2 regions of the Aquitalea aquatilis genome follow, and region 1 is predicted to be linked to the other one. Evidence: predicted binding sites of a transcription regulator. Region 1 holds the regulator's gene; the other holds the start of a gene.
What was found. Region 1 encodes FNR, which switches genes on or off when oxygen is low (the NO sensors DNR and NnrR bind a similar motif). Its sites were predicted from a motif close to TTGATNNNNATCAA; they were not measured.
Positions count from the first base shown of each region.

Region 1 (4,211 bases):
CCTTCTCATTCTGGCTGTAACAGGGGCCGACCTTGCCGATGGACGAGACACCAAGACCGATCATGTCGCAGTCGGCATGGGTGGAATAGCCCTGGAAATTGCGCTGCAGGCGGGCCTGGCGCAAGGCGATGGCCAGGTCGTCTTCCGGCTTGGCAAAGTGGTCCATACCGATAAATACATAGCCGGCATCCGCCAGGCTTTTTACCGCATCCTGCAGGATATCCAGCTTGGTGCTGGCCGTCGGCAGATCCGCTTCGTTGATGCGCCGCTGCGGCATGAACACCGTGGGCAAATGAGCATAGTTGTACAGCGCCAGCCGGTCCGGACTGATGGCAATCACCTTGTCCAGCGTGGCTTTCAGCGATGCGCGCGTCTGCAGCGGCAGGCCGTAGATCAGGTCGACACTGACCGACTTGAAACCCGCTTCGCGGGCGGCATCGATCACTTCCAGCGTCTCGGCTTCGCTCTGCACGCGATTAACCGCCTGCTGCACCTGCGGGTCGAAATCCTGGATGCCCACGCTCATGCGGTTAAAGCCCAGACCTGCCAGATGGTGCACGGTCTCGCGACCCACCTTGCGCGGATCGATCTCGATGGAATATTCTCCCTCCGGCAAAAATTCGAAGTGAGTGCGCAGCATGCCCATCAGCCGGTCCAGCTGTTCATCGGACAGGAAGGTGGGCGTACCACCACCAAAATGCAGCTGGATCAGCTTTTCGCGACAGCCCAGTGAGGCGGCCACCAGCTTGATCTCTTTTTCCAGATAGTCGAGGTAGCGATCAGCGCGGCTTTTGTCTTTGGTGATGATCTTGTTGCAGCCGCAGTAGTAACATACCGTGTTGCAGAACGGTATATGAACGTACAATGATATTGCGTTCTGATGCATGCCAAGGTGGCGTTGCTTCAGCCAGTGTTTATAGTCCTTCTCGCCAAACGCCGGCGTAAAGCGGTCGGCCGTCGGGTAAGAAGTGTATCTTGGGCCAGAGCCATCAAGACGTTCGATCAACGCTCGGTCGAACTCACAGTGGGTGGGCGAAAACGGATGGGTGGTGTGCATGTCGTCGGGTATTGATAGTCAAACGTCAGGTGGACTGGTAAATTTGCGGAAAACGTGTGAATTCCGCTTTGACAAGGGTCAAGCTTCTTTACAGGGTTGTACAAAACACTCGATGTCTGACCAAAACCAACACACTATTCACGCACTGAAGGTGTCCTGCTCCAACTGCAGCCTGCGCGAACTCTGCCTGCCCATCGGGTTGAACCGCGACGAAATGACGCAGCTGGACGCCGTGATCCGTCAGAGCCGCCGCCTCAAGCGCGGCGAGTACCTGTTCCGCAGCGGCGAGGGCTTCAAGTCCCTGTTCGCAGTGCGTACTGGTTTCTTCAAAACCAGCGTCGCCAGCCAGGACGGTCGCGAACAGGTCACCGGCTTTTTGATGTCCGGCGAACTGATGGGCCTCGATGGCATTTCTTCCAATGTGCATGGCTGCGACGCCATCGCCCTGGAAGACAGCGAAGTCTGCGAGCTGCCCTTCAATCGCATGGAAAGCCTGGGGCGCGATATTCCCAGCCTGCAGCACCACTTTTTCCGGCTGATGAGCCGCGAAATCGTGCGCGATCAGAACGTCATGCTGCTCCTGGGCAATATGAAAGCGGAAGAACGCCTGGCGGCCTTCCTGCTCAACCTGTCGCAGCGTCTGTCCACACGCGGCTTTGCTGCCAATGACTTCATCCTACGCATGAGCCGTGAGGAAATCGGCAGCTTCCTCGGCCTGAAACTGGAAACGGTCAGCCGTACGCTGTCCAAGTTCCAGCAGCAGGGCTGGCTGAGTGTCGATCACAAGCACATCCAGCTGATCAAGGCCGACGCACTGAAAGACCTGATTGCCGGCTGCACCCACGCCAACGGCGTCTGAAGCAGCAGCCAACCAGAAACACCGCAGCCCTGCTTGCCGGCAGCCTGCGGTGTTTTTGCATCTTGCGCATTACTGGCACGGCCGACCATTCGTCTGAAGACCTAGTCCGGTCGGCTAAGCCGCCCGCCCTGCCCTACCAGCGCCCCACCAGCATGCCTGCGGCCAGCATCTCGCCCCGCTCCATGGCCTGCTCCCGATGCTGCGGCAATATCTCGCCCTGCGCCAGCAAGGGCGGCAAGACTTCCTTCCAGCCATAACCGCAGGCAATGCGGCGCATGGCCTGGATCGCTCCCAGACCATCCGTACCTGCCGACACCAGCATCAGATAGGGCAGACCCTCGGTCTTCCCCTGTGCCGGGTAATAGGTGCGATCAAAAAAATCCTTCACTTTACCCGCCATATAGCCAAAGTTCTCCGGCGTTGCCAGCACGATGGCATCAGCAGCCAGCAAATCATCCAGTCCTGCCTCCGCGGCTGGCAGGCGGCTGATGTGGAGTTCTGCGCACAGCGGCAACAGCGGCTGACAGAAGGCATCGATCAATTGCAAGGTGTGGCCAGTCTGGCTGGCGTAGATAATCAACAACCGTTTCATGGAGCGGGCCTGCCATCAATAGTGGCCAGCAAGGCCTGTAATCGGTCCTGCTGCGGCCAGCCCGGCGGCACCACAAAGCCGCGAGCCACTTCCTCCCAGTAACCATCCCCCACCGGCAGCAATTCGGCCACCAGCTGTGGTACCGCCGCCTGCAACAGCTCTTGGCGCAGGCTATCCTGCTCACGCACCATGCCCTGCTCTACCCGCGCCGGGGCCAGCCAGCCCAGCCGCGATAGCCATATCCAGCGCCCTCCGCTGGAAAAGCTTGGCCAGGGCTGCTGCAAAGGACTGATCCAGCCTTGCAGTTGCTCCGGCGCCAATGGCGCAGCCGGGACAGCTGGCGTACCGGCATAGAAGAACCAGCCGGCCAGCCGCGCGGCACTGGCACAGCCGGCAAAACCGGGCGGCAAGACACGGGCCGCCGCAGGATGACGGGCCAGTTGCAGTTGTTCCTGTAATTTGGCGGCCTTGAGCGGCCAGGCGTCGCGCAGGCTGGGACCGACCAGAGTGTCCGCGCCATGTCCCAGCTGCAGATAGAATTTGCTGGCGGTTTCCACGTGCAGTGGCACACCATCCAGCCGGATCAGGAAATCGAATTCGCCGATGGTGCGGCCACCGGCCTCACGCACCGGCACATTGGCCGCCACCAGTTCGATATGCGGAGCCAGCTGGAACCAGAAAGCCAGCAGGCGTTCGGCATAGTGGCCAAGCCGCTGGCAAGGCTGTTGCGCCAGCCAGTGTGAGAGCGGTGCCGGATTTTCCTCCAGCTCCGCCAGCAAGGCATGGCCCTGTGGGCCCAGCAACTGCGCGGGCGACAGATTGCGGCCACTATCCCAGGGCGCAGGAGAGGTCAGCAGAAAAGCCAGATCACGCAGCGCCGGCTGCGTGTAAGGGAGATGAAAGCCGCGCTCAGGCCTCGCCGTCGTGCTCATGGCCATCTGCCACGCGCTGGATCTGTTTCATCAGGCCACGCAGGATATCGACCTCGTCACGCAACATGCCGGAGCGATTGAATAGCGCACGCATGCGGCGCATCAGGCGTTCGCTGTTGCGGCGACGGTAATAGCCGATGGCACCCATGGTCTGGTCCAGATGCTGGCAGAAGCCTTCCACCTCGCCGAGGCTGGCGGTTTCGCTCTCCGGCCGCAGGTACTCCACATCGACCTCGGTATGGCTGAACAGCTCGTAGGTCATCACCTGCACTGCCATCGCCAGATTGAGCGAGAAGTAATCCGGATTACCCGGAATGGTCACCAGGCGGTTGCACTGTTCAACTTCCTCGATAGACAGACCGAAGGTTTCATTACCGAACACCAGCGCCACCTGTTCGCCGTCACGCGCCCGTGCCACCAGCTCCGGCGTGGTTTCACGCGGGGTGGACAGCGGGGTGGTCAGCTCGCGGCGGCGGCTGGTCAGTGCACAGGCCACGGTGACATCGCTCAGGGCCTCGGCCAGGCTGGACACCACGGTTGCACTCTCCAGCACATCCACCGCACCGGAAGCCAGGGCATTGGCTTCATCACTGGGAAACACCTTGGGCTCCACCAGATACAGCCGGGTCAGGCCCATGGTTTTCATGGCCCGGGCAGCCGAGCCGATATTGCCCGGATGGTTGGGCCGGGCCAACACCACACGAATGTTTTTCAGAAAATCAGGTACTTGGGGTTTATTCATCAGCGGTTTCACATTAAAATAGCGGGCAT
Region 1 is NZ_CP039731.1:419,389-423,599, forward strand. Features, by position in the region: gene hemN (oxygen-independent coproporphyrinogen III oxidase) at 1-1,057, opposite strand, end outside; gene fnr (fumarate/nitrate reduction transcriptional regulator Fnr) at 1,170-1,916, shown strand; gene FAZ30_RS01995 (flavodoxin family protein) at 2,050-2,508, opposite strand; gene FAZ30_RS02000 (DUF1853 family protein) at 2,505-3,440, opposite strand; gene FAZ30_RS02005 (RNA methyltransferase) at 3,418-4,182, opposite strand.

Region 2 (4,211 bases), 1.0 Mb from region 1:
TGAAACCGCTGGGGCCCAGTACCACCAGTAGCAGCATCAGGCCGCAGGCCAGCAGGATGTTGAGATTGGACAACCACTTGATGCCGCGTGACAGGCCGGTGAGCGAGGACAGCAGAAACAGCACGGTGGCGATGGCGACGATGGCAAAGGTCAGCCAGGGCGAAGCCTGCAGGCCGAACAGTTTTTGCAGTCCGCTTTCGATCTGCAAAGTGCCAAAGCCCAGCGAAGTGGCCACGCCGAATACCGTGGCCAGCACGGCCAGGATATCAATCGCCTTGCCAATGGGGCCATCGACCCGCGCACCCAGCAGAGGCCGGAAGGCCGCGCTGATCAGGCCCGGGGTACCACGGTTGAATTTGAAATAGGCCAGAATCAGCCCCATCAGGCTGTAGATGGCCCACGGGTGCAGGCCCCAGTGGAAAAAGGCATAGCGCATGGCGGCGCGCGCCGCGTCGGCCGACTGGGGCGTGATGGCGGCGCTGGCCGGGGTAGCGAAGTGGGACAGCGGCTCGGCCACGCCCCAGAACACCAGGCCTATGCCCATGCCGGCAGAAAACAGCATGGCAAACCAGCTGCCACGGGAAAACTCCGGCTCCTCATCTTCTTTTCCCAGCCGGATATGGCCGAAACGGCCAAAGGCCAGATACAGCGCAAACACCAGAAAGCCGAAGACGCTGAGCAGGTAAAACCAGCCGAAGCGGGAAATGGTATAGGCCAGCAAGGCGGCGGTGGAGTCGGCCAGCTGTTGTGGGGCGAGTGCGCCGAACAGCACAAACAGGGCAGTCAGTAACAGGGATAGGCGCAAGACCAAGCTTGTCTCCTTTCATCGGGCAGCCAGCAGAAAACCGGGCAGGGCGGCATTCACTGGCAGGGTGTGGGCATGGCTGTCACCCGGGCAGGCGCAGGGGCGCTGCGGGTGGCAGGCGGATGGTGTGGCTGCTGTGGCATGGCAAGTGGCGATGCAACACGGCGAGGCAGCCTGAAATGAGCGGCAATCTGTGCTGTGCCGTTATGGATAATTGAATGAATTCAAGATATTGCCTTTTTACCATATCATTATTAGTAAATTGTTGTAAACAAATATACTGAATCGGCGAGGGGCGGCACGATCCTGCGCGGGCGACTTGCGGGCGTTTTGCCCTAGGGGCCCGCTGCCGCTAAATGGATGGATGCTTGACAGCATGCGGCGGACTGGCCAACCTGTCGCCTTTCGAAAAGCATGCAAGGAAACGGTGATGAAGCGGGTGGATCTTCTGTTGGTGGAACAAGGACTTGCCACTTCACGTACGGTGGCACAAAGCCTGCTGGAAAGCGGCCGGGTCAGCCTGAATGGCCAGGTCATCAGCAAGGCCAGTTCAAAGTTTCCCGCCGGCACGCCCTTGCAGGTCAGGCCTGATCCGGCCGACCGCTTTGTCTCCCGTGGCGGGCAGAAGCTGGATGGGGCCTTGCAGCAGGCCGGGCTGGATATCACTGGCTGGCGGGTGCTGGATGTGGGGCAGTCTACCGGCGGCTTTACCGATTGCGCCTTGCAGGCTGGTGCCGAGTATGTGGTGGGCGTGGATGTTGGCCATGATCAGCTGCACCCCAAACTATGGGATGATCCGCGCGTCCGCTGTTTTGAAGGGGTGAACGCCCGTGCGCTGGATGGCCGGACCTTGTTGCAGGCCAATGCTGGCCAGCCATTCGACCTGATGGTGTGCGATGTGTCGTTTATCTCGCTGACGCTGATCCTGCCATCAGCCCTGCCTTTGCTGGGGGAGAGCGGCCGTTTGCTGGGGCTGGTCAAACCGCAGTTCGAGGTGGGGCGCGGCGCGCTGGGGCATGGTGGCATCGTGCGCGATGAAAGCCTGTTTGCCGGCGTGCAGGACAAGATCAGCAGTTGCCTGGACGAGCTGGACTGGGAAGTGGAGCAGTGGTTTGACAGCCCGCTGACCGGTGCCGATGGCAACCGCGAGTTCTTCGTGCTGGCACGCCGGGCTGTCTATTGAGCGGACAAAGAAAATCCGCAGAGGCATCGCACACTCTGCGGATGGCACCGGCCACCTTGCCTGTGGCCTGACGGTGCGGTGGGATATCGGCTGGGGGCGCTTCAGTCTTCCTCGCCGCGCACCACCAGCAGTGGGCAGTGGGTCTTGCGCATGACGTTCTCGGCAAAGCTGCCCAGCATCAGGTGAGCCAGTCCGCTGCGGCCATGGGTGCCGATGACGATCAGCTCGGCCTGGTGGCTGTCGGCAAAACGGATCAGCGCATCGGCCATGTCCTTGCCGCCCTCCCAGCTTTCTGCGATATGGCAGTCCACCCGGCTGACGCCTTCGTTGATGGCCTGTTTTTGTGCCTTGTCCAGTAATTCCCGCGCCTGACGGAAAGCCAGATCATGCAGCTGATGGGTATCCAGCGCACCCACGCCTTCGATGGCCATGTCGCGCAAACTGGCCACATGCACCAGCGACAAGCTGGATTGCGCCATTTTGGCAATACGTAGTGCCTCGGCTAGAGCCTTTGCAGAAGTTCGGCTACCATCTACTGCAATAACAATGTGTTGATACATGGAGTGCTCCTCATAAAACCGTCGCTCGCGCCTGGTCAGATGGCGGTACTATCGGCCGGCATGACGCCTTGCCCGGCGGACAGAAGCGGCTGAATACCCTGTTTGATTTCAGGATACTCGCGGCAGATGAAAGACTCTCCGAACTAATTGTTATGCACTTGATCTATAACAAATTCGAACAGACCATGCGCCGCGTTTAATGCGTGAACCCATGGTCTGCCGCTATTCTGTCGACCACTTTGCACACTTGAGGGGGATGGTTTTACATCATGTTGATCTTTGCCTTGCTGTCCTTGCTTGTCATTGCCGCCATCGTTGCCTGGAGTCTGAAATCGGGCAAGCGCAAAAACAAGAAGACGGTGGACGATAGCCGTATTTACGCAGCGCATACCCAGTCCCGGCCACTGGAGCCACTGGAACACAGCACCGGCCATGCCTTCGGCCTGCTGCTCAAGGCCGCCCGTGGCGACCGTTCGGTGGTGGAGAAGTGGATCATGGCCGAACAGCATCAGAATATGCCGCCGATCAGCCGTGATGGTGCGATCGAGCAACTGGCCCAGCGTCTGCAGGCCAGCCGCCGCTAGCCCTAGCGGCCGAGCACCAGCCCTTCGCGGCGTGGATCCGCTCCGCCGATATAGCCATTACCCGTTCTGACCAGCGCCGACAGGCCACTGGTCATTTCCACCGTCTTCACCTGATGGCCCAGCGCGGTCAGCGTGCTGCCCTGCACTTCCAGCCCCTGCCCGGCTTCCAGCTCGGTGGTGCCATTGCGGTTGCCGTAGTGCGGCAGGCTGACCGCTTGTTGCGGATCGAGTTTCCAGTCCAGCAGGGCGATCAGTGTCTGGGCAACATAGCCGATGATCTGGCTGCCACCGGGCGAGCCAGTGGCCAGCAGGAACTGTCCCTTGCTGTCGAACACCATGGTGGGCGACATGCTGCTGCGCGGCCGTTTGCGTGCTTCCACCCGGTTGGCCACCGGCTGTCCCTTGTCTTCCGGTGCGAAGGAAAAATCCGTCAGCTGGTTATTCAGCAAAAAGCCCTTGACCAGCATGCGGCTGCCAAACTGGTCTTCAATCGAGCTGGTCATGCTGACCACCCGCCCTTGCCGGTCCACTACATTGAGGTGCGAGGTGCTGGGCAGCTCAGGTGCGCTATCCCTGCCATACGCCGACAGTTTGACACCGGATGGCTCGCCCGCGCTGACCGCACCCATGCTGCGCTCTGGCTGGATCAAGCGGCTGCGCTGCTGTAGATAATCGGTGGCAACCAGGGCCGCGCTGGGCACGTTGGCAAAAGCCGGGTCAGCCAGATAGCGGTTGCGGTCGGCAAAGGCCAGCTTGCCCGCTTCCGCGAACAGGTGAATGGTGGAGCCGGCGGTGGGCGACATGTCTGCCAGCGGGAAGCGCTGTAGCATGCCCAGCATTTGCAGGACGGCGACGCCGCCTGAACTGGGGGCATCCATGCCGCAAACCTGCCAGCTGTGATAGGGACCGCACAGCGGTTTGCGTTCGATGGCCTGGTAGGCGGCCAGATCCGCTGGCAGCATGCGGCCTGGGTTACGCGGATGCTGATTCACCTTGGCGATGATGGCCGTGGCGATGTCACCCTCGTAAAAGGCACGCGGGCCACGGCGGGCAATCTGCTCCAGCGTCGCGGCATAGTC
Region 2 is NZ_CP039731.1:1,421,231-1,425,441, forward strand. Features, by position in the region: gene FAZ30_RS06495 (glycine betaine uptake BCCT transporter) at 1-805, opposite strand, end outside; gene FAZ30_RS06500 (TlyA family RNA methyltransferase) at 1,236-1,988, shown strand; gene FAZ30_RS06505 (universal stress protein) at 2,090-2,548, opposite strand; gene FAZ30_RS06510 (hypothetical protein) at 2,818-3,132, shown strand; gene ggt (gamma-glutamyltransferase) at 3,135-4,211, opposite strand, start outside.
Region 2: the regulator FNR is predicted to act here: its motif matches at 2,707-2,720, upstream of FAZ30_RS06505 (universal stress protein).